One region of the Shewanella vaxholmensis genome, then DNA from elsewhere that is predicted to be linked to it. Evidence: predicted binding sites of a transcription regulator. Region 1 holds the regulator's gene; each other region holds the start of a gene.
What was found. The regulator LexA, encoded in region 1, represses DNA repair genes until DNA is damaged. The targets are predictions, from matches to a motif close to TACTGTATNNNNATACAGTA.
Positions count from the first base shown of each region.

Region 2: Q4Q46_RS19025 (S24 family peptidase) is a predicted target of LexA. The motif match lies at 5,407-5,426, and genes of this name have one in related genera.
Region 3: Q4Q46_RS11205 (YebG family protein) is a predicted target of LexA. The motif match lies at 3,679-3,698, and genes of this name have one in related genera.
Region 4: umuD (translesion error-prone DNA polymerase V autoproteolytic subunit) is a predicted target of LexA. The motif match lies at 2,033-2,052, and genes of this name have one in related genera.

Region 1 is NZ_JAUOEV010000004.1:178,392-185,898, reverse strand. Features, by position in the region: gene Q4Q46_RS05875 (ribonuclease T2 family protein) at 1-199, shown strand, start outside; gene Q4Q46_RS05870 (VOC family protein) at 280-1,053, opposite strand; gene mtr (tryptophan permease) at 1,203-2,459, opposite strand; gene plsB (glycerol-3-phosphate 1-O-acyltransferase PlsB) at 2,459-4,882, opposite strand; gene lexA (transcriptional repressor LexA) at 5,043-5,663, shown strand; gene Q4Q46_RS05850 (cell division inhibitor SulA) at 5,660-6,172, shown strand; gene coxB (cytochrome c oxidase subunit II) at 6,575-7,507, shown strand, end outside.
Region 2 is NZ_JAUOEV010000027.1:46,908-54,414, reverse strand. Features, by position in the region: gene Q4Q46_RS19035 (DEAD/DEAH box helicase) at 1-1,376, opposite strand, end outside; gene Q4Q46_RS19030 (class I SAM-dependent DNA methyltransferase) at 1,366-4,053, opposite strand; gene Q4Q46_RS19025 (S24 family peptidase) at 5,437-5,871, shown strand; gene Q4Q46_RS19020 (Y-family DNA polymerase) at 5,859-7,115, shown strand; gene Q4Q46_RS19015 (hypothetical protein) at 7,220-7,507, opposite strand, start outside.
Region 3 is NZ_JAUOEV010000011.1:22,894-30,400, forward strand. Features, by position in the region: gene Q4Q46_RS11190 (PqiB family protein) at 1-2,264, opposite strand, end outside; gene Q4Q46_RS11195 (paraquat-inducible protein A) at 2,251-2,868, opposite strand; gene Q4Q46_RS11200 (paraquat-inducible protein A) at 2,870-3,502, opposite strand; gene Q4Q46_RS11205 (YebG family protein) at 3,710-4,009, shown strand; gene msrC (free L-methionine (R)-S-oxide reductase MsrC) at 4,027-4,485, shown strand; gene proQ (RNA chaperone ProQ) at 4,768-5,397, shown strand; gene prc (carboxy terminal-processing peptidase) at 5,426-7,471, shown strand.
Region 4 is NZ_JAUOEV010000011.1:146,443-153,949, forward strand. Features, by position in the region: gene Q4Q46_RS11685 (ribosomal protein uL16 3-hydroxylase) at 1-145, shown strand, start outside; gene umuC (translesion error-prone DNA polymerase V subunit UmuC) at 328-1,602, opposite strand; gene umuD (translesion error-prone DNA polymerase V autoproteolytic subunit) at 1,599-2,018, opposite strand; gene Q4Q46_RS11700 (glycoside hydrolase family 15 protein) at 2,215-4,791, opposite strand; gene Q4Q46_RS11705 (MFS transporter) at 5,050-6,702, opposite strand; gene Q4Q46_RS11710 (YciI family protein) at 7,380-7,507, shown strand, end outside.

The DNA.
Region 1 (7,507 bases):
AAGTTTTGATATCAGCTTCGGTCAAGGCGCTCACACTAAAATGAGTCTAGAATGTGGCAAGGGATTACTGAGTGAAATCCGCATTAATTTGCCCGAGGTCATTAAAGCCTCAGACTCCTTGCCTAGCCTACTCGCCAAAGCTAACAAGGCAGGCAGAGGCTCCTGCCCTGAGACAATCATGATTGATAATGCTAATTAAACAAATGGTTAGACGAATAAAAATGGCGACTAAGTGTCGCCGTTTTTAATCTTAAATGTGACTCGTCCTAAATATAGCTGTCACACCTGATTAAGCTTGATTACCGCAAAGGTGGCACCTTGGGCGTCGGCTATCACAGAGAATCGACCCACATCGGGGATATCACTGGGCGGAATGCACACTTGCGCGCCTAACGCTTGGGCTTTTTCTGCAAATGCATCGCAATCGGCTACTGCAAAATAAAGCAGCCAATGGGGAGATATATCGCCCCATTCGGGTATGATGGTCATCATGCCGCCGATGGATTGACCATCAACTTGCCACTCAGAGTATTCGATGTCCGGCATGTCGCTGGGCGAGTTAGTCCAAGGGAATATTTTGCAGTAAAAGGCTTCTTCAGCGCGCGGCTCTCTGCAAGCCAGCTCAACCCAGCAAAGGGTATTGAGTTCGCCCTGACGGCGAGCACCGATATGATTCTTCGCTTGCCACAGCGCAAAACGTGCGCCTTGTGGATCGCTCACCTGCGCCATCACGCCCGCGTCAGCAACAATATGCGGCCCCATGTGCACTTGGCCACCCGCATCTTGAATCGCTGCAATGCTGGCATCCATATCATCAACGGCAAAGTAGACTCGCCAATGGCTAGGGATCTGCGACTCTGACTCGGGGATTTGGTACATGGCACCTAAATCATCCCCCGCTAAATTGAATAGCGAAAAATGACCTTCTGGGATTGGCATGTCAACTGAGTCCCAACCAAATAACACTTGGTAGAATGCCTTAGCAGCTTGCCAATCGTGGCTTGCGAGTTCAACCCAACATGCATGTCCTTGTGCGTACTGAGTAATTTTCATCATTGGCTCCTTCGTTTTTACAATCATTCGAGTTAAGCCTGAGTTCGGGCTTCTGTCCAGTGTCGAGATAAAAAAGATCTGCAGGATTAAAACTCAATCGCTAAATACAAAAAAGCCCTCACGCAGAGGGCTTAAATCATCGAAACAAATTAGGAATATTGCGGCAGTAAATTTGCCATCGCGAGCAGATGACAAGCACCCGTGACTATGCCAAATAACACCACAAGAATAATCAGCGGCGTACCGCCTATCACTCTAAAACCTGTACTCTCGGGGAATAACTGCCGTGATTTATAGGCCATCAGCGCCGGGACGATTACTGCCCACACTGTCGCCGCTAATGCCGCAAAGCCAATCGCCACTAAAAAGCCGTCGGGGAACAGTAATCCTAAAATCGTCGGCGGCACAAAGGTCACTAACGCGGTTTTCATCCGGCCCGAGCGCGAATCGTCAAAACCAAACAAGTCGGCGAGATAATCAAACAAACCTAAGGTCACCCCTAAGAAAGATGAAGCCACGGCCAAGTTAGCAAACAGCGTTAACATACTGTTCAACCAGCTACTCGCCATCACTTCAGACAAAGCGCCCACCAAGACCCCCATATTGCCGCCTTGGGCAATAATATCGATAAACTGGCTGCGGGGAATATTGCCCATAGTCGCCACTAACCAACAAGCATAAATCACCAGTGCGATAAAGGTGCCGACGAAAATCGCCTTGATAATGGTGGTGGAATCTTTGCCGTAATACTTCACTAAGCTGGGAACGTTACCATGGTAGCCAAAGCTGGCAAGACCAAAGGGTAGCGCCGCCCACAGATAAGGTGAAAAGCTATTATTACCATCGGGTTCGAGCAACTTAGTCACATCGATTTCGATCAGTAAATTGCCGATAGCAAGGAAGAAGGTAATGATCATACCGCCGAGCATAATCGTGGTAATGCGATCCACGGCCTTAGTGCTGATCAACACTATGCTCGCCAATACTATGGCAAATACCAGCCCTGCCACACTTTGCGGTAACTCAATTCCCATGCCCTGCAAGCTGTGGTTTACAATCGAACCACCGCCGCTGATATAGGCATAAGTCAAAATATACAGCACGAAAGCGATAGAGACACCGTTCACTATCCGCCAAAACTGCCCTAAGGTTTGCTTGCTTAAAGTATCGAAGCTAGCACCGGGTTCGAAATGCAAATTGGTTTCGAGTAGCAATAAGCCCGACATCAACATGCAAAACCAAATGCCTAATAACATTAAAATCGAATAGCCAAACCACATACCTGCACCGACCACAGGCAGAGAAAACATCCCAGCACCTACGGTCGTGCCAGCAATAATCATGGCGCCGCCGAGCAAGGACTTACCTGCGGGCTTATGCTTAGCCGCATTCATATGATTTGCCATTAAACTGTGTGCTCCGCGGTGACACTCGCCACTATCGTTTGTTTCACTGACGGACGTAATAAGCTATTGGCTTGATCTCGTATGCGATTGATATTGGACTTATCTTGGTTATCCGCCAGATAGCCCAATTCTTTGAGCTTAACGCTCAAGGTGCCGTAAAGTTTCTTATCGTAGAACTCAGGCGCGGTAATGCCATGCAAAGCGCCTAAACGCTGGGCGAGTAGATGACTCTCAGACTCAAGTTCTGAGCGCTCCATCTTAGGTCTGTTCGCTAACAGATTGAAAATAATGGCATAGCGTTGCAGAGTCTCGCTCACTGAACTGGCTAACAATAATAGTTGGCTAGTGTGTTCAGGCACGACAGTTAAGGTATCAGTCTCAACCACTAACCCTTGTTCAATGAAGAAATCCAGCACTTGATTGACATAGGCAGGTACATCTTTAATGCCCATGAAGAGTTCGGCTTTCAGCAGTGGATAAAAATCGGCAACGATTGACACAACATGCTGACGCGGGATCTGCTCATTATGCGTTAAGCAGCTCGCAATTAATGACGGCACAATAAATAAGTGAATGATATTGTTACGATAGTAAGTCATAGACACTGCCTGACTCGCTTCGATAGACACGATTTCACCTAAAGGATCGGCACACACAACAAACTTGTTCAGCTCTAAACCTTGCTGCACTAAATGCTTACCATCACCTTCGGCAACCGAAGTATAAGTAGTGTAAGGCACTTTTTTGAGTAGGGTCAGATACAGATCAAGCTGACGCTCTAACAGACTGCGTTCTAAGGCATTTTGATCTGTCGCCAGCAACACTAAACTCGTCAAGGTCACCGAACTCGCCGCCGCCGCATCGTTAATATTCGTCATCACTCGATTCGCCAGCACGTTTACCGCTGGCGTTAACCAGCTTGGTTTTTGCTCAGGATCATCGGCCAACTCAGTACGCCAGTTTGGCGCGCGCTCATTTAAGAAGTTTTGCAGAGTAATCGGCTCGCCAAAGTTCACATACCCTTGGCCGAAATTACCAAGTTTGCGAATCGCACCAAACACCTGCCACACAGATTCTTTTTTCTTTTTCTTACCACTTAACTCTTTATGGTAAGTCGCTACTTCCATCACATGGTCATAGCCTAAATACACAGGCACTAGCGTGACTGGACGCTCGATACCGCGCAGCACGCTGTTCATCGTCATAGCGATCATGCCGGTTTTTGGCGCCAATAGACGACCCGTACGTGAGCGGCCGCCTTCGGAGAAGTATTCCACCGAATAACCTTTAGCAAACAGTTGATCTAAATACTCACGGAATACTGCGGTATACAGCTTGTTGCCATTAAAACTACGGCGGATAAAGAAGGCACCACCGCGACGGAACATAGGTCCAGCGGGCCAGAAGTTGAGGTTAATACCGGCTGCAATGTGCGGCGGAACCATGCCTTGATAATACAAAATATACGATAACAGCAGGTAATCCATGTGACTGCGATGGCAAGGCACATAAACAATCTCGTGACCATCGTGGTGCAACTGGCGAACTTGCTCGGCACCCTTGATATTGATCCCGCTGTAAAGCTTGTTCCATAACCAAGTTAAGAAACGCTCGGCAATACGCACTAAACTATCTGAGTAATCTGCAGCGATTTCATCGAGATATTCAATGGCTGTCTCGCGCGCTTGGGTCTCTGAAATCTTTTTGTTGGCAGCTTCTTCTTGAATCGCTTTACGCAACGATTCAGATTTGAGCAACGAATGAAACAATGCTTGGCGGTTTGGCAGCACAGGCCCTGTCATCACCTTGCGTTGACGACGGAAATGCACCCGCGCGACCCGCGCTAACTTATGGGCGATACCCATGTCGGTGCCATGCTCGTCGGCCATATAACGCAGGGACACCGCATTCGAAAACTGCACGAAGTTATGTCGACCTAAGAACAGAATCATCAAACACTTACGCAGCCAAGTCGGGTTTTCCCGCTCAAACACAGCCGCCTTCATAGTGTCGTCTTCTTTACCTGGTGTGCGGCCCCAATACAGGCTCACGGGCACCAGTTGAATGTCTAATTCAGGGCGTTCCTTATGCACGGCCAACAAACGCATAAAGCATTCGAGAAAAGGCTCGTTACCGGCACGCTCACCAAACAGCGGCTTACGCCCTTGAAGGCAGACAACCCGAGGCGCAATCACACCATTTGCCACTAAAGGCTCATAGGGGCTCGGCAGTCCTAACTTAGCCGTAATTTCGCTCAGGGCAGCGATGTCACTCAGCGATTCCGTTTTCATCACATAAGCAAGGGGTCTGGAGGCATCCAGATTCAGATCGGCAAAGGGATCCTGAGGCACAACAATAGTGTGCACTAAGTGTTTTTGGATCCAGCGTAATGATTTCAACCAAAGAGAGTCGTGTTTAGGCATTATTCTTATGCAATTAAGTACGTTTACTAGCCCGGTAGAATACCAGACTATGGGTAATATTCGCTAATTCTCTCCAACATAGCTAAAAAGTGGTTAATACTTGCGCTGCAAATAATACTGTATATACTAACAGTAACTGTATAGAAAAACAGGAAACACCATGAGACCTTTGACGCCACGCCAAGCTGAAATTTTAGAGCTAATTAAACGAAATATTGCCGATACTGGCATGCCACCCACTCGGGCAGAAATCGCGACCCGTTTAGGTTTTAAGAGCGCCAATGCGGCTGAAGAGCATCTTAAAGCGTTGGCGAAAAAGGGCTGCATTGAGATCATGCCAGGCACATCGCGGGGCATTCGTCTGACTGCGGAAGTCGAAGAAGTAACTGAAACAGGTTTACCGCTTATCGGTCAAGTAGCTGCTGGCGAACCTATTCTCGCCCAAGAACATGTTGAACAGTACTACCAAGTCGACCCAAGCATGTTTCATCCCGCCGCCGATTTTTTACTGCGGGTTAAAGGCGACAGCATGAAGAATATCGGCATTCTCGAGGGAGATTTGCTGGCAGTTCATAAAGTACAACAAGCTAGAAATGGTCAAGTGGTTGTCGCTAGAGTCGACGACGATGTCACTGTTAAACGTTTCGAAAAAAAAGGTAATGTGGTCTATCTACACGCCGAAAATGAAGACTATTCCCCGATTAAAGTGGATTTAGGCTATCAAAGTTTAACAATTGAAGGACTCGCCGTCGGTGTGATCCGTAATGGAGATTGGCTATGAACAAATTACTTGGCAATGCACCCCGCCACCCGGGCTTGTGGCTCGATGAAGTACGTGATGCCGACTATGACTGGCACCATGCACCTATCGCCTGCATGCCAACTAAGACTCAAGGTCGCCAAGAATTAATCCATCTGAGTGCGCAACTCGCCCAGTTAAGCCAACAGGGCCGTTGGTTAGTGCTCATCAACCCACCGAGTATTGGCTACAAACAAATGCTCGCCAATGCAGGCGTGCGTATGGACAGAGTCTTGCTGGTGCACGCGAAAGATGAAGTGGAAACCCTGTGGGCAATGGAAAAAGCCTTAACAAGTGGTACGTCCAGTGCGGTTATTACCTGGACCCAATCATTGGATGCACGCGATAATCGTCGCCTGCAAATTGTCGCTAAAAGTGCCCGCGCCATGGGCATAGTGCTAGAAGACGTAAACAGTCACTTACATGGCGACGTACGCATTGAGCAAGGTAGCCTCTTCGGCCAACAATCTTTTTTTAGTGCTGTACATTAAATATTCATTTAATTTTTTACCTTGAAAGCCGCCTCGCCTATGAATGTGAGGCTTTTTTTTGGCAATTTTTCAGACAATTAGATAAATAAGTGATCTTGATCAATATTTAAACAGCAAGTATGGTTGGTTTAGTCGGCGATGATATATCGCCGCCCGTGGCAAATAAATCGAGCCGTAATCGAGTTCAAAATGCCACTAAAAATAGAGAACAGATTTATTTCAGTCGTATGTGCCAGCGTGGCTAATACCAGCAGTAATAATACTTAATTAAAAGTAACAGCCGCCAACGCACGTTGAAGTCAAAAAAGCTTTTTTGGGAACTGAAGAGTTTGCATAGAGTTGAGACTTACTGTGTTGCTCTTCTTTGTAGTTGCTATTCGCAATTGGCAGAGGAGAAGTCTTGTGAAGCAATTGTTGTATTGTTTACTCGTGGTGTTATTCGCACCACCGTTGGCCGCCGCGGACATGCGGTTCAACATGACCCCTGGCGTAACCGAGATCAGTGGCAAGGTTTATCACTTGCACATGACCATCTTGTATATCTGCTGCGCCATTGGCCTTGTGGTCTTTGGCGTGATGATTTACGCCATGATCAACCACAGAAAATCCAAAGGCGCTGTCGCGTCCCACTTTCACGAAAGCACTAAAGTTGAAATCGCTTGGACGATTCTGCCATTTATCATTTTGATCTTAATGGCGATTCCTGCGACAAAAACCTTAATTGCGATGGAAGATCCCAGCGACGCCGATCTGACCGTTAAAGTCACGGGTTCCCAATGGAAATGGCATTACAGCTATTTCGATCAAGACATTGATTTTTACAGCATACTCGCAACCCCTAGAGCACAAATCGACGGTACCGAAACCAAGGGTGAACACTACCTATTGGAGGTCGATAAGCCGCTCGTTCTGCCGATAAATCGCAAAATCCGCTTTTTGATGACCTCTGAAGATGTCATCCATTCATGGTGGGTACCTGCTTTTGCCGTGAAGAAAGATGCCAACCCAGGATTTATCAATGAGGCTTGGACTCGCATCGACAAACCCGGTATTTACCGTGGTCAATGCGCCGAACTTTGCGGTAAAGACCATGGTTTTATGCCGATCGTAGTGCAAGCCATACCCGAAGCCGAGTTTGAAGCTTGGGTGACGGAGCAGAAACAAGCCGCAGGCGCGGCGGCAGAAGCCGCTCAAGCCGCTTTATCACAGACCCTTAGCAAAGATGATCTGATGACCCAAGGTGAGCAAGTTTACCTCGGGCACTGCGCAGCCTGCCACCAGCCCAATGGCGAGGGGTTACAAGGCGTATTCCCACACCTCAAAGGCAGTCCGATA
Region 2 (7,507 bases), on a different contig from region 1:
GCCGACTCACTGGGTGGGTTAGGCCAATCGTCTATACTGATCTCGTAATCTCCATCCTCATCACCAATGACTTCTCCCCGTATTTTAAAGTTGACTTTAGGGGCTAATACTTGCTCCATTAAAAGGGATACAGTGATTGCTTTAAGCATATTGTTAACCGCATACGCAGCTTCTTCTGATGTCGCGTCAGGCTCAGCAATTAGATTGGTAAATTGCGCATGTGTTTTCCCTTTGCAGTCACGTGTTGCACGTCCAATTATCTGAATAACTTCAGTTAAACTACTGCGAAAGCCAATGGTCAGTGCATGTTCACAATATTCCCAGTCAAAGCCCTCTTTCGCCATGTCAAGAGCGATAATAATGTCTAAGTCATCCGCACTCGTTATATTTTTCAGATAGTTTTTTACCTGAACTCGATTGGGTCCGTCGTCAACTAGGTCAGCAACTTTTAAAACACGCTCACTGCCATCAGGTAATTTGGCAGGGACAAGATAAATGCCGTTCTCATCGGTGGAGATTTCTTCCAGATGGCCCCCACCTATAATGTCGAGAATAGCGGATCGTTCGTTGTATTTGTCGCCGGTACTTTCTCGTGAATTGACATTTGGGATATGAATAATTGTCTTCTTAGTGACATCAAGTACCTCACCTAGACCGCTCAAATACCCATCGCGATAAAAGTGATATCCGATACAAAGTGATTTCAGGTATTGATAGCTTTGGATCTGCTCATAATATGAGTAGGTAACGTGTTTAAACCTCGCTTCATCTGAAGAATTCAGTATATTTAACTGGTCCCCCCTGAAATAAGACCCAGTCATAGCGATGACATGGGCATTACTGTTTGCCATTATTTCACTGAGAACATTCCCTAGTTCATTGTCAGTGGATTCACTCACGTGATGAAACTCGTCAATTGCAATAACAGTATCATTCAGTAAAGATACGTCGATATCCTTGAGCGTAAGCCTAAACGTGGCGTGAGTGCACAGTAAAACCTTTTCATTCGGTGATGACAGAAACTCACGGAAGACTTTAGCCTTACTAATATTGCCGTCATTACAAAGATTGTATTTATCAGGCATGTGCCAATCGGCAAAAAAACCATGGGATGTAAGGTCAGTTGACTTGAATGAACTGCCAATTGACATCTCTGGCACTGCGACAATTGCTTTCTTTATCCCTTGATTAATGAGTTTATCCAATGCAACGAACATCAGCGCACGTGACTTCCCAGAAGCTGGGGGAGCCTTAACGAGTATGTATGGTTCATTTCTTTGCTCGAAAACTCGCGCCTGCATGGGCCGCATACCTAATTCATTACTCTTATTTGTTGATGTCGTGTCGAATTGGACATTTACTAAATTAGGCATCATTACCCTCCTTGGTATTTATGAGTTGCTCATAACGTTTGAATAAGAACGCAACACGTTCTGCGGCGTCCTCAAATGGCTTGGCGCGATATAGTTGCTCCACAGCAAGGTCTAGCTTTCTGTGTGCCTGAAGCAATGATTCTGGCATCTTGTTCGGGTCATATAATTGGGCCAATGTCTTATCAGGGTAATCTGCTCGAGTAAGCAGAATTTCTTCACCAATAGCGCTGATTTTTGCTTTTTGCGCCTCTGATACCTCAGGCCATGGGAAAGTGTTATAAACCAATGTGGCTGAATATCGGTAACGACTCTCAAGTCGACCCGCAACCGTTCGCATCCAATCGTTATGCATCTCGCTGGTCAGAATTGAAAATTCATAGAGTGTTGCTCTGTTGATGACGAAGTTTGCGTTTGTTGAAACGGTCTCTTCAGAAAAATATGCCATTGGAATGTAACTGCGACGTTCAGATGAGACGCTCGGTATAATTATAGTGTTGCTTGCAAGTGGTGTTTTCTGAGCAAACCTATGAGGTACGGTAGCATATTGATTTGTTGTTTTGGCTTTGGATGCAAGCCTAAAACTTTTTACTCTCTGAATTCTGGCTGCAATATCTTCGATTTCTAAAGCCGCTTCGACTTCCTTATCTTCAATCCAAATAGCAAAGCGAGGACTTGATGACAGTAATTCTTGGGCTCCGTAAAGCGGACGGATAAATTTTTCTGCTCTATGATCTGCATCTATCATTTTCTGTCTTTCTAAAGGGGAAAGAATCAAGTTCCCGCCGTCCCTTGGCATACTTCCCATTACCATTTTTGTGCCAAAAAATGGTACGTTGCGAGGTGACACAAAAGTTGACTTACTCTCAATCAGATATGGAGATATGTGCTGAGCGTATGTGATTTTCTCATCTGTAAAAATCTTCTTTCTTTCTTTTGAGTTACCAAAACCGACAATGACACATATCACGGCTGCCTTGTCATGGGCGCTATTACTCCATTTAAAGGACTGATGAGCAAATAAAATTTCATTATTTTTCAAGATACGAGACCATATATAACCAACTTGCTCGCCCTGACAAACTGAATTTGTAGCGACAAAGCTGCAAGTCACATTGCCACTATTGCCGATATACTGAGCACCTTTGATAAACCAACCAGATACATAGTCACAATCCTTATAGTCCTTATGATTTTCAAAAACTAAAGCGAGATCTTCTTTCTGATTTGGTGTTTGAACTCTAGCGCCAAGGAAAGGAGGGTTGCCACAAACATATACTTCCAAATCACCTTGTTCATCTTGTTTTGGGCACTCCTTATCCCAGTCGAGCCATAGCGCATTCCCATGAATGACATGGCCTGAATCTTTTAACGGCAACATTGGCTCTAAATAGCCAAACTCTGCTTCAAACATCTTGTTCATCTGATTTTCAGCAAGCCATAGGGAAAGCAACGCTATCTCATGAGCAAAATCATCAATCTCTATGCCATAAAACTGAGTTAGTCTTATGCCACTCATGAATATAACTGATTGTTCACCGAGGTCATCCAAAGCCTTAATTACCTTCATTTCAAACTTTCGCAATTCCTTGTAGGCAATGATCAGAAAGTTTCCAGAGCCACAAGCACTATCAAAAATCCGTATGCGCTGAATTCGCATGAGCAGTGCTTGGAGTTTCCTGGAGCTAGTCTTTGCTTTATCCAACGCTTCTTCTAGCCCATCGAGAAATAAAGGCTGGATAACCTTCATGATATTTGGGACGCTAGTGTAATGCTGTCCTAACTTGCCCCTTTGCTCAGGATCGATTACGGACTGAAACATGCTCCCAAAAATATCAGGGTTAATTTGGTCCCATTCGAGAGAGCCGGCCTCAATGATCATGCGCCTGGCTTTGCCAGTGAATTTGGGTACCCACTCATCACTCGCGAATAAGCCACCATTAACATATGGGAAAGAGGCAAAATGCGAAGGTAGAACACGTCGCTCTTCAGAATCATTCGGAAGATTTAAGACGTGAAACAACATTTCAAAGAAGCTATCTAAATCACTTCCGTTTTTTTCGGTTGTATTTTGGACCGCTTTGATAAGCTGATTGTCGGAAAAAATACCGGTGTCTTCAGCGTAAAAGCAGAAGAGTAAACGGGTAAGAAATACGTTAAAGGCATGAACCCTGTCTGGAGAGTTGATTTCATTATGACGCCGAATGACATCACATAGTTGTCCAAGTTTGTAAGCTGCTTTGATGTCCGCTGGATGTTCATCCGTCAATTCATACTTTTCAATGCCAGCCAGAGGCAAGAAAAAAGCATAATTCTTGTGCAGGTCGACGAATTCAACATCTAGTAAAGCTTTTGCTTTCGTATCGTAAGCAACAACATCTAGGAAGTCCGTAACGAGTATAAAGCGTAATTTCTCTTTAGAGGTGCTGGATAAGCTTTTTAAAAAATCGCATTCAGCATGTAAATCAGTGCTTCTAGGTACCTGCTTAAAGTGGATTTTGTTTTTAAGGCGGTATTCACCATCGGTGGATGAAACATCCGAACCAATATTTTTTTTTAGCTTTGTTACGGTTGCACGAGGTGTGTTGAATGCGAGCATGAAATCAAAGAAGAAGTTTTCCTCATCTTGCTCTTTAATTAATTTTTCTAATTGAATGAACGCGTTGGACTGGTCAAAAGCCATTTGAAACTCCCTGATAGAACCCATACCGCATCCGCAGCTTAGCTCTCTAAAAAACACTCTGAGTATAAATATATCACATACATTAATTTGAAAGACTGTTTAATCTTTCAAATTCAGTTCCTTATCTAAAAACATAATACTGTAAATATCCGATAAGTATGGAACCTGATTAGCCCTCATTTGAGCCGCTCTCTCGGTCAAAACGGTCAGGATTGCATTATTTCAAATTCCACTGATGTCCGATTGAGAGTGAGTCACTAAATACAAATTAGTTATTACTAATGCTGACAAATTCATCTTGCCTCGTGAAGCCTTGTGAGTAGTTTGTGAGAGTGCACCTCAAGAGTTCTTTTAAGTGGTTGTTTAGTAATCCACTTTTCCTCATTAATTTAGTTATTTAACCATAGTCCAACGAAGAGCCGACAATGTGAATTTAAGTTTGAACGCGGATGATAGCAGTATAAAGCCACGCCCGGTCGACAATTCGTCCTTTGTTGAAAGCTAAAATGCGCCGAGGAAACTGTGAGCCCTGAACTGTTAATTTGCACTCAAAACTGATCCACCCTTTGCATCGAAAAGTGACCCTGCCTAGGATAACTTAACAAACTGATATTGTGTCATTGATGGTGAGATTTGTGGGTCTGTCACACATGCAAAATGCGGGTTGAATTGGATCAAATTTAGATGCAATTTAACAATGCTAGCGGTTCAGTTGATTATGGAAACATAGATTCTTTCATAGTTTTAAACGATGGATTTGAGCTTGAAGGCGATGTCGGTTGCATAAAAGTATTTTGCGGGAAGCTTCGTTTTGATATTACACATAACAAGCGCTATCAAAAACGCGCACGTTGGGCGCTCGACTCGCCACGAGGTGCTCGCGTTAGGAGGGCGTTAAGCCATAAAAAATTTTATCCGAAATTCACCTGATAGAGTTAAAAATCTAACTCGTTTTTGTCCCAAAATGACATGAAGATACTCACTCTTAATAGTCATTTGTATCCTTTGTCGTCTCTTGGCGTTTATAAAGATAGAACGCCCCCTTGCGGGGGCTGGCTGTCTAGGAGTTGTTCACCGTGGATCTAGACAGTTGCCATGAGATTACCAAGTATTCTGCAACAAGTGGTCAATAATCTGTGGGTATTGACCAGATTTATGCAACAAAAGCGGCTGTCAGAAATTATTTACCGATTTTCCATCACTCATGACCATTTCAAGCGACAAGCCATTCGCCACCGAACCCTGATTTTTTGTGGATAACACCGCAAAGAGCGCGGTGATTACCCACCGAAAAAAGTCAGGAACCGGCAGCAGGATCGAAATTTTAGATTTTTATTTTTTTACTGCTATCATTACTGATTATTTATACAGTGGTTTTGGCTTGTGAAATTGATTACATGCAATGCAAGTGCTGGGGTAAGCGGCTTCCCTTCACCTGCTGCAGATTACCTCGAATTGCCGCTTAGCCTCGATCAACTCCTTGTTGAGCACCCTAGTTCTACGTGGTTCGGCCGCACAGCTGGGCGAAGCATGGAAGGTGTCGGTATATACGATGGCGACATTTTAATTATCGATAGAGCGGCACCGCGCCGGAACATGTCTCTAGTGGTGGCGAGTTACAACGGGGAATTTACTGTTAAATTACTCGATATGAAACGTCGTTTGCTAGTGTCTATCGATCAACAGCAAAACATGACATACGTTGCAATCGATGAAGCCGACACTTTCAGTGTCGATGGTGTGGTCATTAAAAGTATTCGCATCCATGAGCATTCAACATTACTTGATCAGTATTTGAGTCAGCAATGTTCGGATTAATCGATGCCGACTCGTTTTATGTCAATTGCCAGTTGGTGTTTAGACCTGATCTGCGCGGAAAGCCGGCTATTGTACTCAGTAACAATGACGGCTGCTGTGTCGCTGCGAATAGAGCGGCCAAGGCGGTCGGTGTGAAAAAGTTTGGTCCTTACTTTGAGCAGCAACATTTATGTCGGCGCCACCATGTGCAGGTATTTTCATCTAACTACGAGTTGTATGCAGATCTGTCTGCAAAAATGATGCAAGTGATTGGGCGCTTTGCGCCAGAACAGTATGTTTATAGTATTGATGAGTCATTTGTATCTTTTCAAAAGTGCCAAGCTGCTATCCCTAATCTTTGGTTGCATTGTCGCGCCATTCGTCGTGCCGTTTGGCGTGAATGCCGCTTGCCTGTGTGCGTGGGTGTAGGGGAGACATTAACCTTGGCGAAGTTGGCCAACCATGCAGCGAAACAATTGGTCCAATATCAGGGCGTTTGCGTGATCGATAACGATGCACTGAGGATTGAAATTTTAAAGTTGATGCCAGTTGATGAAGTTTGGGGAATAGGCCGCAAACTGACTGACAAACTAGGATTACTTGGTATTAACACCGCGTTTGATTTGGCCCAGCTGGCACCGAAAATGGCGCGACAACTTTTTTCGATTGAAGTAGAACGAACTGTGCGCGAACTCAACGGCCAGATCTGTAAAACATGGGATGAAACCAAAGCAGATAAGCAGCAAATATTTTCCACTCGTAGCCTTGGCGAGCGAATATGTACCCGGGAACATTTACACCAAGCGTTAGCCAAACATGCCGCCATTGCGGCGGCCAAGGCGCGTGAGCAAGGTTCACTCTGTAAATCGATGGTGGTGTTTGCCGCCAACTCGCCGCACGATCCGCAGCCCGTGTATTTTAAGAAGGTCGTCCAGTTCGCTTGTGCCACTGATGACAGCCGTGAACTGTGCGCCGCGGTTAGCAGGGAGCTATCAAACCTCTATCGCTTTGGTGTGCGCTATTATCGAATTGGCGTGGGCCTGATCGATCTTTGTCCTAAAACGTCACTGCAATATGATTTATTTAATGTGCCAAAGGGCGACCCGAACGTAATGAAAATCTTTGATAGTCTGAATAATCGCTATGGCCGTGATGTGTTGTATATTGCTTCGCAAGGGAGGGATCAGCATTGGGCTATGCGCCGGCAGTTTTTATCGCCGCAGTACACTACTCGCTGGTCCGATATACCGACAGTTAAAGCGTAACAGGATTCTGTGACGTTCTGGCCATCGGCTAAACGCCACGGAAACGATGGATTTAAAAAAAAAGCGGAACTCGAAGTTCCGCTTTTATTTGAGAGCAACTTTAATCATACATAACCGCGAATCGTGACTTCAAATATAATCGGCGTACCTAAGCCATCTACCATGAGGACGCAGTTGATTTTCACGTATGCTGATTTTGCTCCATGCTCTCTAAGGATATCTTCAAATTGATCCCTTACTTTGCTGACTGCTTTGGCGCGCATGGTTAAATTATCGCCTGAGAGATCCATTTCTCCGGTAAACACGGTTTCTACATCATCTAGCTTTTTCCACACATTAATTTTTCGAATGTCATTTCTAACTTTGTTGGCTTTATCAACATCAATATTATC
Region 3 (7,507 bases), on a different contig from region 1:
AAGACGAATTTAAGCGCATCTTCGTCAACGTTGGCATAACTGCTGGCAGAGAGGTTGGCAACAAACTGGGTCGCTTTTTGACTGCTTGTACCCGGCAGTACACCGATATAAGGGCCAGTTAACAAGGTTTCTGGCGCTTTAATTCCTGCTAGAGAAATTTGCGCATCCACTAGATGATATTCACAGTCGCTGCGACTGAAATGTTCGGCGTATTCGCCGTAGAGATAGGCCGTTGCAGTGAGAGTATTGAGATCGGCATTGAGCTTCACCTGCGACACTTCACCCACTTGATGACCTTGATAGCGAATCGCTGCTTTGGCCGTCAGTTTACTTGAAGCGGGTAAGGTGAGGCGAATTGCCTGCGCCTGCGTTAATGCCAGCTGCTTGCTCTCATAGAGTTTTAAGTTAGCTGCATTGCTGGCTTTGTCATTGCTATCAAGCAATCCCAGACTGATGCTGCCCTTTAATGCTCCTTGAAGCGGCGCGACCGCAACATCAATGCCCGCAAGACTGGCGCTAATATCCACTGCGCTGTTACGCCAGAACACATTCGGCTTTTTCAGCAAGGGCTGGAACTGTTTGTCGATAGCGAGCTTGATAGCAAAGTCTTCGGTCTTACTTTGCCAGTTCACTGAGTCAACTGTGCCAATTTGCATCTTTTTATAGTAAATCGGTGAGCCTTGGCTGACATCGGCGCCATCTTGACTGATTAAGGTCAGATGCACTTGTTGCTGGCGATCATAAAAGGCTGTCGCGGCATCCACTGAGCTAAACAAGGTGAGGGCGCTGTTGGCAGCTAAAGGTGTGTCGCTATGACCTTGGATCAAGCTAACTGCACCTTGAGTGAGCGTTGTAAAATCCCTTGCTTTGACTGAGACACCATCTAACGATGCGTTTACCGTTAATGCTGACTCAGGCACAAAATAGCTGTCACTGCGAATAAGGCCTGCAAACTCAGGTTGTAGCTCGAGTTGATATTCTACCGCTGATAAATCTTTGGTTAACTTAACCGCAAGCACTGAGCCAATGGGGATTTGCTTAAAGCGAACTTCGGCGCCCGCTGAAATGCCCATGTTTTCGGCTGAGGTTAAGGTCAAGAAACGCTTCTTCGATTGCAGTAAATCAGGCGCTTTGGCTTGTAAGGCAAAACTGCTTGGCATCGCCGTTTTTGTATTCATGCCAGGCAGGAAGTTGATCACGCTGCCCGTTAGTAAACGCTCTGGATTTTTAATGCCCGAGAGGGAAATATCGGCACCTTCAAGCCAGAACACGCCGTCGTTAGTTAACAGCGAACCGTATTGAGGTTCAAACTTAGCCACGGCTATTACGCCATTCGCGGTGAGTTGCTTGCTTAAAATGCTGCCGATATTGATGCCGCGATAAACAATGCGAGTGCCTTTGTCGACACCGTTAGCATCAGCCATGGTCAGGTTTATTTCTATGCCGCCAAGGGCTGTGGTTTCTGAATCATAAAGCGAAAAAATGTCACCGTTTTTGGCAATATCCGCTTTATCATCAGAGCTAAAGCTCACGCCGCCAGCCAGAATGGATGCCAAACTCTCAGAGCTGACTTTAACCCCAGTCAGTGATGCATCAATTTTGACGCCGGAGACATTCCAAAAGTGGGAGTTTTTCTTCACTAATCGCGCGTATTGCTCTTGAATGAAGGCACTGATGATGACCCTTTGATTGCCATCTAAACGATAGCTGACCACACTTCCCACAGGGATTTGGCGGAAAAATATTGGCGAGCCAACATCCAACGAACCGAGTTTGTCTGAGGTCAGTTCGACCATCACACCTTCTGAGCCGATTTGCATCGGCGGCGGTTGGCGCTCAGCCTCGAAGAAGGTTGACGCATTGCCTTTACCCGGTTGAATCGCAATGTAGTTACCTGAGAACAACGCATCTAAACCTTCAACACCTGTGATACTGGCCTTAGGGGTGACAAGCCAGAAGAGGGTCTCTTTATTTAAGAAAGGCTTAGCACGGTAGTCCATCATGACTTTAACGTTTACGCCCTTGAGATCTTCATCTATTCCTATGTCTTTGACTTTACCGACAGTCAAGCCTTGGTATTTGACTAAGGTTTTACCTACATCAATCCCAGTTGCACTCGGAAAGTGAATTTGAATTTCAACGCCCGATTCTTTAATACTCTTAATGCCCAGCCACGCACCCAATGCCAACGCGACAATAGGCAGCAGCCAAATGGGCGAAAAGAGTTTTTTCTTTACAACTTTCGGCGATTCAATTTGTGTCATCTTGAGGTTCCAATCGATCCCAGAGTAAACGAGTGTCTAACACTTTTGCGGCTAACTGAGTTAACAGAATAACCAAGGCAAATGCGGTCGCTGCAGGCGCGGGTTTAGCGTCGAGTAGTTGTCCCATATTCACTAATGCCACTGTGATTGAGATGACAAATAAATCGAGCATAGACCAACGACCAATCCATTCGATGATGTGAAAACCCACCATCAATTTCTTTTTTGAAATCGGAATATCAAAGCTGATCGCACACAGATAAATGGATAAGCCGATGATTTTAATCCATGGCACTAAAATACTGGCAGTAAAAACTATCACGGCAATGGGCAACATATCTGAATGCACTAGATGCAAAATGCCCGAAAAAATGGTGTCGTGCCGCACTTGCCCTTGGTTGGTCAGCATAGTGATAGGGTAAATGTTGGCAGGCACCAGCAAGATGGCAGCGGTAATCAACAAAGCCCAACTTTTTTGCAGGCTGGAATAGTCCCTGACCTGCAACTCAGCTTCACAGCGCTGACAGTGGCTGAGGTCACTACTATTGAGCTGGCAGCAGACCTTACACAGACACAGGCCGATATCTTTACCTTGTTGCTTCATATCAGCGATGACCTTCCAATAACGTCCACATGTGCTCTAAGTCGTACTCTCTTTGCAGAAACAAAGTCACGAGAAACAACATAGTGAAGCAAAATGTGCCCATACCAAAATAAATATCCGAAAAATCAGAAAGCTGGAATGATGAAACCAAAAAGCTGATCACATAAATTTCTAGCATAGTGAGCTGCGACAATACGCCATGAAACTTCAATAATTGCTTTAATGAGTTACGCCAAAAAAGACGACTCAGTCCCCATTTTACAATCAAAATCTGCGTCAGTATCGATAACAGTAATAAGCCTGGACCAATCACAGCGGCGGCAAGCACGGCTAAACCAACGACCCAATAACCTTGGTCAAAAACCGCAAACGCGCCCTGAAAAACCGTGGTGGTGCGAATGCTGCCGAAAAAGTGAATTTCGAGTACGGGTAAAAAATTGGCAGGAAAATAAAACACTAATGCTGAGATACATAGGGCGAGCATGCCATTTACAGAGCAGTAGGGAGTGTCATAAAGTGCAGTGCTGCAACGGGGACAAAGGGCTCTGACACCGCTTGGCAAGGCACGTTTGCGGACTGCTAAATCGCAGGAACGGCAAAGGATTACTGAATTTTCTGCTGCGTTTTCATGCATATAAAAATATATATTAGCCTAAATAGGAGTAATAACAGCGAGATCGGTGCAAAGTGTAGTGCTAATCAGCCGTTCTGCACAGTCTAGCGCTTTATAATCTTGGCAACGAAAGTACGCTAATAATATCAGATTAATCAGAACACTTGCATCACAAGTTCAATCTATGTCACTCTAGTTACTGTATATAAAAACAGTGCGAGGGCAGTCATGGCAGTAATAACACAGTTTGTCGTGGTCAGAGAAGGGGTTGAAAAGATGACATTCACATCTAAGAAGGAGGCTGATGCCTACGATAAGATGCTCGATATCGCCGATAACCTGATCCCCTTCATTCAAAAAGCTGATTTAGGTATAGATGAAAGCGTGGGCGAAAAGCTCGCATTCTATTTTGCTAACAATAAAGATGAGCTGACGAACTTGCTTAAAGGTGTCGTTCAGGTTAATAGTACGCCAACGAATCCACCTGCTGCGAAAAAAACGGCTAAAAAGACCGAAGCAGCAGAATAAAATTGTTAGGAAATGTAATGAAATCGAAATTTTATGAGTCACTTAACCGTCAAGCTTTGGCTTTGTTGGAAGGGGAAGACGACCTTGTTGCGGCAATGGCGAATTTTTCAGCCTTACTCAATGATAATTTAACTGAGCTGAACTGGGTGGGATTCTACGTTATGCGTGGCGAACAACTCGTATTAGGCCCATTTCAAGGTAAAGTGGCTTGTACACGTATTCCGTTAGGAAAAGGCGTGTGTGGTACGGCGGCATTCACCAATCAAACCCAGCGAGTGGCCGATGTTCATCAATTTGATGGCCATATTGCCTGTGATTCTGCCAGTAATTCTGAAATCGTTGTGCCAGTTTGTGCTCAAGGTAACGTGGTTGCCGTGCTCGATATTGACAGCCCAATCTTCGATCGTTTCGACGAAGAAGACCAAAAGGGGCTGGAATTACTGGTTAAAAGTTTTGAAAACTGCCTATTTGATTAATTTGCGTACAATAACGCATAATTCATAGTCGCAATCGGTGGCGTGCGCCTTATAATATGCGCCTGCACGCATTAAGCTGGTTTGATTGGCATGCAATGAATAAGCTTAGTGTTTTGAGCTGTAAAAATTTGTTAAGGTATATTTTTTTTAACTTTAGTAAACGCGGCTAGGATGCTAATTTGTACGTTGACTCAATATTGAGTTTAACGAAGATAAACGACACGTAAGAAGTTGATATATATCACCTCGAATCGATGTCCCTTTTTGACTGTGGAAGTAATGATGGAATCAACAGAAAAGTTGACCGACACCAATGCAATTTTGGCGTATTTGTATGAAACATTTCCTTTGTGCTTTATTGCTGAAGGTGAAACTAAGCCATTAAAAATCGGATTGTTTCAAGATTTGGCTGAAAGGTTGGCTGATGATTCTAAAGTCAGTAAAACTCAGCTCAGAGTTGCCTTAAGACGTTACACCAGCAGCTGGCGCTATTTAAAGTGCGTTAAAGCGGGCGCACAACGCGTTAATCTGGATGGCGAACCTTGCGGCGAGTTAGAGCAAGAGCACATTGACCATGCTCAAGCCATGTTGAAAGAGAGTCAGGATAAAGCGAAAGCGAAACGTGCAGCACTCGCACCTAAGCCTGCGGCGAAGAAAGCACCTAAAAAGGTGGCTGTTCCTCAACGTGCTAAAACTGAGCGTCCTGCTAAGCCTGCGCCTAAAGCTGCAGCGCCAGTCGTAAATTATGTCCAAGCACAATTGACTGATTTAACGAAAAAACAACGCGTCAATGTTAAGTTAGGTATGACACCCGTAGCCGGTGTGATTACTGATATTAACAAGGAAGATATTCATGTTCAGCTTGATAGTGGCCTAACGATTAAAGTTAGAGCAGAACATATCCTGCTGTAATCATTTTTTAAAACGGAGTAACTTGTTGATGCGAAAACTCACTTTGGCTACCTCGATCGCCACTGTTTTTGTCGGATTCTCGGCTTGGGCCGTACCACCCACGATTCAAATCAGCGAGTTACCCACTCTCCAGCAGGAAGCGCAACATAAGGTCGCGAGCAAAAGGGTAACGGACTTATACACTCGTTCGCACTATCATAGATTTAATCTTGATGATGCCTTTTCTACGCAAATTTTTGACCGTTATCTACAGCAGTTAGACTATCGCCGCAATGTGTTAACCCAAGCGGATGTCGATAGTTTTAAACCTTATGCTACCCAATTCGATGACATGCTCAGTTCTGGTGAACTTGAGCCTGCCTATAAAATGTTTGATATCGTCCAAAAGCGTCGTTATGAAGGCTTTGTCTATGCTTTATCCCTACTGGATAAAGAGATGGACTTCTCCGCCCCTGGCGATGCCTATGAGTACGACCGTGACGATGCGGCATGGCCAAAAGATCAATCCGAGATCAACGAGTTATGGCGTCAACGTGTTAAATACGATGCGCTAAATCTAAAACTCACAGGTAAAAAATGGCCTGAGATTGTTGAGATCCTGCAAAAGCGTTACAACAACGCCATCAAACGTTTGACTCAAACCAACAGTGAAGACGTGTTCCAAGGCGTGATGAATGCCTTCTCACGCAGCATTGAGCCGCATACGAGTTACCTGTCACCACGCAATGCTGAACGTTTCCAAATGGAAATGAATTTAAGCCTTGAAGGGATTGGTGCTCAACTGCAACTTGAAGACGATTACACTGTTATTAAAAGCTTAATTGCTGGCGGCCCTGCGGCTGGCAGCGAAAAACTGTCGCCGGAAGACAAGATTGTCGGCGTCGGTCAAGAAGGCGGTGAAATTGTTGATGTGATCGGCTGGCGTTTAGACGACGTGGTTGATCTGATAAAGGGGCCTAAGGGCAGTAAAGTCGTACTGCAAATTTTACCGAAGAAAGGCGGTTCGAATGCTAAGCCATTCGACGTTACCTTAGTACGCGATAAAATTCGTCTTGAAGACAGAGCGGCAACCTCTAAGGTGATTGAACCTAAAGACGGCGAGTACGCTAATCGCAAAGTCGGCGTGATCCATATTCCTGGTTTCTACATGAACCTGTCACAGGACGTTGAAAAAGAGCTAGTGAAGTTAAACGAAGCCAAAGTTGAAGGCATAGTCATCGACCTTAGAGGTAACGGTGGTGGTGCATTAACAGAAGCCGTGTTGCTGACGGGACTCTTTATCGATATGGGCCCTGTGGTGCAAATTCGTGATGCTGATGGCCGTGTGTCTGCGCACCGTGATAACGATGGCAAAACCAGTTATGCGGGCCCGTTGACTGTGATGGTTGACCGTTACAGTGCTTCAGCCTCTGAGATTTTTGCTGCCGCATTGCAAGATTATGACCGCGCGCTGATTGTTGGTGAATCTAGCTTTGGTAAAGGTACAGTGCAGCAGCATAAGAGCTTAGGCCGTATCTACGACATGTATGAAAAGCCAATTGGTCATGTGCAATACACGATTCAAAAGTTCTATCGGATCAATGGCGGCAGCACTCAGCTTAAAGGTGTGACACCAAACATTGCTTACCCAAGTGCGTTAGAGCCAGGTGAGTACGGCGAAGCTGAAGAGAAAAATGCCTTGCCTTGGGATAAAGTGCCAATGGCACAATATGGCACGCTCAATGATGTGACGCCTGAGTTAGTGACTAGCCTTGAGGCCAAGCACCTTAACCGCATCAAAAGCAGTGTAGAGTTTGCTTATATCAATCAAGATATTGCCGACTTTAAAAAGCACCACAAAGAGAAGACAGTTTCTCTGGTTGAAAGTGAGCGCATTGCCTCCCGCGAAGCCGATGAGAAGAAAGTCCTCGATAGAACGAACGAGCGCCGAGTCGCCAATGGTTTAGCATCGGTTAAATCCATGGAAGACATTAAAGACGACGCCGAATTGCCAGACGCATTTTTAGATGAAACGGCTTATATCACTTTAGATATGGCTGATGCGCAAAAACTGGCTAAAACTAGTGCTAAGTAGGCGCTAGTCGAGTCGATTTATCCAATATCAAAACGC
Region 4 (7,507 bases), on a different contig from region 1:
GATCCCATTACTATGTGATAGTAATCAGTTGGATAAAACCGCCTTAGCCCCTTGGTTAGCCCATGCTGATTTGCTCACGCAACTTACCGAGTGGGTGAATCAAGGCTACTGGTACTTTGAAGATCTCAGCGATGAAGAGTGTTAAGGCGGAATGAGCCAAAGGTTGATGGGTGTTAATGCCGCTTTAGCGTTAACACCCTACGGGGCTTAGCGCTATATATTTTTTAGATCTAGATGGGTTTTAGTGCTATATGGATTTTAGAGTTAGTTTAGAGTTAGATGGGGTCTGTAATTCGCAGACGATCATTTAGCCACTGGATTTGCTGATTATTTCACTATGGGTAATTGTGCCCATTGGGTGGTGTAACGAGGGGAAAGCTGCTCACGCTTCATTCCCCAAGTCGGGTCAATACCTTGTCCTGCAAACCAAATTTTTCCATGACCGCTGTGGTTCACTTTATCGAGTAACTGCATCAACTCTTTGCTTTTAGGCCTAGGCGTGACGTCATCGAATAATCCGAGCTGAAACACGCCAGCACCAAAAAAATCCCCTAACATGACACCGGCCTTTGCATAGGCATGACCTTCACGCCAAATACTTTGCAGTAGGCTTTGGCCAAGGGTGACAAAATCCCGCGTATCATTGCTGGGGCGAACTAAACTGCCCGACAGCGATTTGCTGTACTGGGGAGTTGCATCGCTAAAAGGGCTAGTACGCACAAATACCGACATTGCTTTAGCGTACTGGCGCTCGGAGCGCAGTTTTTCACAGGCCCTAAAAGTGTATTCATTGATTGCCTGTTGCATCGCTTCTAAATTATCAATACGGCTGCCAAAGGATCGGGAGCTGATAATTTGTTGCTTAGTGGCGGCGACCTCTTGTATGTCATCACAGTCAATGCCGTTAAGTTCGCGTACCGTGCGCTCAACGGTGACAGAAAAGGTGTCGCGGATAAGCTTGGGATGCGCATCCGCCAATTGCAACGCGGTATTTATGCCCATGATGTTCAAGCGTTTTGTAAGCCGACGGCCTATTCCCCAGACTTCGTCGACAGGGATAAGCGCCATCAGCCGTCGTTGGCGTTCACGGTCGCGCAAGTCAACCACGCCCCGCGTCGCGGGATAACGTTTCGCGGCATGGTTTGCCAGTTTAGCCAGGGTTTTTGTCGGTCCAATGCCGACGCAAACACTGATCCCAATCCACTGTGGTATTCGTTGATAAATATCAAGTGCAAGCTGATGAATATCAATGCATTTATCGAGACGAGAAAGATCTAAAAACGCTTCATCAATACTATACACTTCTACTTTCGGTACCATTTGTTCTAAGGTGGTCATGACTCTATTTGATATGTCGGCATAGAGTGCATAGTTGGAGGAGAATACCGCAACGTGATGCTGGCGGAGTTGGTTTGCGATTTGATACACAGGCACCGCCATCTTGATGCCAAGTTGTTTTGCCTCTGCCGAGCGGGCGACGACGCAGCCATCGTTGTTGGATAACACTACAATCGGCCTGCCAGCTAAATCTGGCCTAAACATCCGCTCACAGGAGGCATAAAAATTATTGCAATCGACGAGTGCGAATAGTGAGGGCGTCATTTGAGCTTTTTCACCACGTTGGTTACCACCCCAAAGATGTTTAACTCAGACTCATCATTGATGGCAATCGGGGAGAATAAGGCATTACGTGGCAGTAATTGCACCACAGGGCGCAGTTGCAATTGCTTTACGGTAAACTCGCCGTTGACTGCTGCGACAACGGTATCCCCGTGGGCCGGCTGTAATGAGCGATCCACCACTAAAATATCACCGGAGAAAATCCCCGCGTCGATCATCGAATCCCCTTGGACTTTGACAAAAAACGTGGCGGCTGGGTGCTTGATGCATAACTCATTGAGATCTAATGTTTGTTCTACATAGTCTTGGGCAGGTGACGGAAATCCTGCGGCAATCAAGGAGCTAAATAGCGAGAGCCGATATTGGGTATGTTTGGCGAAGCGGCCTAGGATCATCATAATAAATCACAATATACTGTACGTATGAACAGTATAGTCTAACAATGATACTTATCGAAATAATTTATGTGGGGAGAGTAGGAGCTAAATCAAGCATTATAAAACCCCTATAAAAAAGCTAGAACAACTTATGAGAGGTTGTTCTAGCCAGCGATATACCGAATTTGTAGTTCGACTAATATGTTATTTCAATACATTATTTCAATGCCGCTGGGACGATAGGGTAGTTATCCCAGACTTGGCCGTCGGTCATCGATCGCACCAGTTTGATGTATTCGGCATGGGTCCAAGCGAGCGGCGTGGCCGAGTTAGTGCCTTGTCCGAGTTGGTAATGGTAGCGGGTGGCATCGCCGACACCGTCCCACGCTTGCTCGGGTAACATCATGCCCGCATTCGCAAAGGTTTCCATGCCCTGCACATAGGTGTTGAGCAACTGCTGCTTGGTTTGCTGGGCGTTATTGCCTGTTAGCTCACCTTTCGCTTGGGCGAGTGCTAATTCAAAATGACCGCGCTCACCGGTGAAGAAGGGCCAGACTCGGCCACGTTGATCGGCGCTGTTGCTGCCCGATTCCGCATAGTTATGGCCAGAAACCGTATCCTCACCGTAGCCGTCGTTGCCATAACGTCTAAAGCCGGGGATAGTGCTGCCATCTTTGGCGCTAAACTCGTATTTAAGGCGTAGGTTGTGCTCAAGCTCAGTATTATCAATCAGTTGAAGACTTTGATTGATGAGCTTATCGGTTGCACCGCGCACGCCATAACGCACCAGTTCTAAAAATCCGCCATCGAGGATCTGACGTTGATCTAAACCTTGCTTACCGTTATTTGCCGCCAGTGTATCGCCAGTATTTGGCTCGCCATTCGGGCTTAAACGTAAATAGTAAGGCGTGCTGACTCCGGTGCTGTTCTTCAATAGCCCTTGGGTGGTGACTAAGTGTTTTTCTAAGCTATCACTTAGGCCTTTGGCGGCGGCAAGATAACGACTACTGGAGTCGGGATCCTTGGCTTCTTTGGCGATGTCACTCGCGGCAACAAGGCCGGCAATCACGGCAGCCGTTGTTGAGGGGGAGTAACCCGCTTGTTCTTCCCAACGTTCTTGCTGGGTTTTAGGCGGGGTGATTTGGGTGTGATTCCAATCCAGATTGACCTCACCGCCGCTGATCAAAAAGTCCGCTGCACCTTTGAGCATCTCTTGATACCAGTGACTGATCTCATCAGGGGTGAGCACACCTGCTTGCCAGAGTTTCCAGCCGAGCATGATTGGCATGGCGGTTTGATCGAGCTGTACACCAACCCACTCAATTTGGCCATCCACATGGGTCTTTTGCAGGAACCAACCCGGCGTACCCGTAAAGCCGGGCGTCTTTTCGGTCACTTGCACTTTTTTCAGGTATTCGAAGGCCACTTTGGGCGTTTGGGTGTCACCCATGGCGAGGAATGCCATGGCACATTGGTAAAAGTCACGCGGCCATACCGCTTTATAGCCAGTACTCGGAACGGCTGCTGAAACCGTATCGCCCCAAGGATTAGATAACGAGGCGATCAGTGCGCCCGCATAGGTTTTATCTTCTTGCGCTTTTAAGACCATAGCACTGGTATACAGCAGCTTACCGTTATCGGTCGTGTTGTTGGCCATGTTTGTGATGGCGGGCAGCGAGCTTAAGTAATCGTGCCAGCCGACATGGGTGGCATCGCCTTTATAGGCGCTCAGCACAGCATCATAACCTGCGGCCAAGGTGGCATCGGCATTGGCTAAACTCTGGGTTTCATCTTTACCAAAACCGATGGCGAGATTAAAAGTGACGGGTTTGGCTTTGATGAGCGTAGGGTAACTCGCGGTAAAGGCGATATTGCCAACGGTCGATTTATCCTGTGCACTGGTCGTTTGATAGTGCGTATCGAGTGTGCCGTTATCGGCCAAATCGGCTAGGCCATCAGAGACGCCGACAAAGCCTGTCGTTGCCTGCACAAAATTGAGATCGGATTTCACCGTCATCACGCTGCTGTCTTTGGCGGCGGTATAGGCCACCAGCGCCTGATTACTAGCATGAGTGTTGGCATGATTGTCAGTATGAGTGTCGATGCGGCCGATATCATTGGCGCCCGCGTTATCGATATGCGGATTGACATACAAATGCGGCGTAATGCCGTCTTCAAAGGCGGTAAAGGTGACGCGCATCATTAGGGTGTCGCGGTCAGGATCGGTAAAGATATGCTTTTCAATCTGATATTTACCTTCAACATCTTTATTGATAATTTTATAGGCAAGGGATTGTGGGCGACCGTTAGCATCGGTATCTAAATATTCTATGCTGCTGATGGTGTTATCTTTTTCGGTATCGACAAAGCCATTACCCGTGACCACAAATTGCAGTTCTTTGAGCTGCGCATTGTGAATAAGACCATACATGGTTTCGGTTAAAATACCTTGGGCGAGGGAGAACCAAACGCGGCTAATGGGATTTTGCTTGGCATCTTGGTATTGACCTTGGGTGTAAGGCTCGTAAGACGTTCCAATACCGGTTTTACCCGAAAATGCCCAAGTCGGCGCTTTACCCGGTGCGCCGGGCGCAACCTGCTGCACATTTGATGCGGCATTGCCACTCATGCTCGGTGTTGCTGAATTCGATGAGGGTGAACAGGCTGTGAATCCTATTGTCCCTAATAGACTTGCGGCGACGGCAAGCGCTAGGCGGCTGCGCCTTGTTAACGTTTGTGCGTGACGGGTTTGGCTAGTGTGCAGATCCTGCTGCGGCGTAGGACTAGATTCCATCTCGTTCTCCCCAAATAATGGTTATATTTTTATAGTGATTGAATTGATATAAAAGCTTCATGCTGCGGTGAATCGCCAACTGGCCGAGTTCACCGCGCTTAATGTATCTGGCTATATGCCGACTAACTGATTGTTATCTAAAGACCTAGCATCTAACTGACTGTTATCTAACGGCCTGGCATCTAAAAGAGCCTCACTTAAGGAGATGGCACTTAATTGAGTGCCATCTTATTCAGCGCCACAGCACTTAGTGAACTGTCAGTTAACTTTGTTTGCGGCTTTTGTGGTTAAGTTGGTTTTGCTATTTACGGCGGCGCTTTGGTCATTTTGATCCACAATCTCTTGCTCAACAAAAAGTACCGCAATACCTGCGCACATCATCAAGATGCCACCTGTGATCAACGCATAAATAGGTTGACCATCGAACAGACCATTGAGCACTAAACCCAGCACACTGGCGGCGAGAAGCTGCGGGATCACAATGAAGAAGTTAAAAATCCCCATGTAAACGCCCATTTTTTGCGGGGGTAACATGCCCGACAACATGGCGTAGGGCACAGATAAAATGGACGCCCACGCGATACCGACACCTATCATAGGCAGCCATAACAGGCTTGGGTCTTTAATAAAGAAGCTAATCAACCCGATACCGCCACAGAACATATTGACCGTGTGCGTCAGTTTGATGCCGATACGCTTAGCCAGCATAGGTATAAAAATCGCGGCAATCGCGGCAAAACCATTGTAGGAGGCGAACAGCACGCCAACCCAATCTGCGCCGTCGTTGTAGGCTTGGGACAATACATCGTTGCTGCCAAAATGGTAAGACGTCACGGCAGCTGTGGTGTAAATCCACATGGCAAACAACGCAAACCAAGAGAAAAACTGCACTATCGCCAGTTGATGCATGGCTTTGGGCATATGGAATAAGTCATCGACCACGCTAAATACCATGCCGAGCTTATTGCGTTCAGCGGGTTGTGAATTGCCCAAACGCAGCGCGCAATACAGTTGCAATGGGCCAAAGGCGAAAATCCCTAAGCTTAAGATATACAGTTGCTTATCTAAATCCTGCGCCCAAATAGCGAAGGTGAGCAAGGCGCCGAGACCCATCCACACGAAGGACGCAAATTGATAATCCTTGCGGGTACGAGTGCGAGCTAAAGTTTCATCCTCTGCATCGATTTGTTTAGCGTTAAAGGCGGCTAATTCTTCGGGGGAATATTCTCTTGTCGATACGACAGTCCAAGTGACCGCGAGCAATAACACTGCGCCACCGAAATAGAAGGCATAACGCACGGAGTCGGCAATTTCACCCGCTGGTGCAGTATTAGCGACAGCAAAAAAGTGAGTCAAAATATAAGGTAAAGCTGACGCGACCACAGCGCCAATGCCGATAAAAAAGCTTTGCATGGCATAGCCTTGGGTACGCTGGCTTTTAGGTAAATTGTCACCGACGAAAGCGCGAAACGGCTCCATGGCGATGTTGATCGAGGCATCCATGATCCACAACATGCCCGCGGCAATCCACAGGGTAGGTGAGTGCGGCATGATAAAAATAGCAAGAGTGGTAAAAATCGCGCCAATCAAAAAATAAGGGCGGCGACGGCCAAGGCGTCCCCAGGTTTTATCACTCAAATAACCAATAATAGGTTGAACCAATAAACCCGTCAGCGGCGCGGCAATCCACAGAATGGGGATTTCATCGATAGATGCACCTAAGGTTTGGAAAATGCGGCTGACGTTAGCATTTTGCAGGGCAAAACCAAATTGAATGCCTAAAAAACCGAAGCACATATTAAAAATTTGCCAGAAATTCAGCTCAGGTTGTTGCTTGAATGAATGCGGCGCCTGAGGCGTGGCAGCTTGATGGCTATCTTTTTGATTAGCCTGTTGATGATTCGAAGACATTGAACTTCCTTTCTGTTGCCGGCAGTATTTCTGCCTTGAGTGCTTATTGTTTTAATTGTTTTGCCGAGCAATGGATTGGCACTGTACTTTGCTTTTATGTGGTTCGCTATTCATCACTGCAAAGAGGCTTGTGTGTAAAAGCCAGCGCATCCTCGAAACAGCTAAGAGTCTGATTCAAAGCTTGTTCGCTATGGTTTCGCGCATGCTATGAATGAGTCAGCTCTGTGAAAAAATGGCGAATATACCTCTCCCTCAGAAGCATATTCGCCGATAAATTCATTTCACATTTGGACTTAACACCTTAATTAAAACGAGTCAGTCCAAAAGAATGGCTCAAAGCCAGTCAGCAGAAAGAACTTAAGCCTGATAGTAATCCTTGTATATAACCCTATCAGAAACGACCTCACACATCTCAAACCCCACAAGCAGAGGGTGAAACGAGCGGATTTATAGTAGCCTTGCCTTGGTTTTAGGTACAACCGCTTACATACGTATTCATCATGGGTTGATAACCACACGTAAACAGAGGTGCAACCTGCTGTTGACTGTTTTTAACTTTGCTGGAGGCTAAGTTCATTTGACACTTGAGGACCGCACTATATATTAGGACCGCACTATATAGTCAGCGGGAAGAAACCTATTGTATAAGCCCCGACTTGCTGAATAAGAGGATACCTATGTTTGTTGTTTCGCTCACCTATAAAAAGCCTATTGCCGAAGTGGAGTTACATTTAGCCGCGCACATTGCCTACCTTGAGCAGTATTATGCCGCAGGGACTTTTGTCGCCTCAGGTCGCAAAGTGCC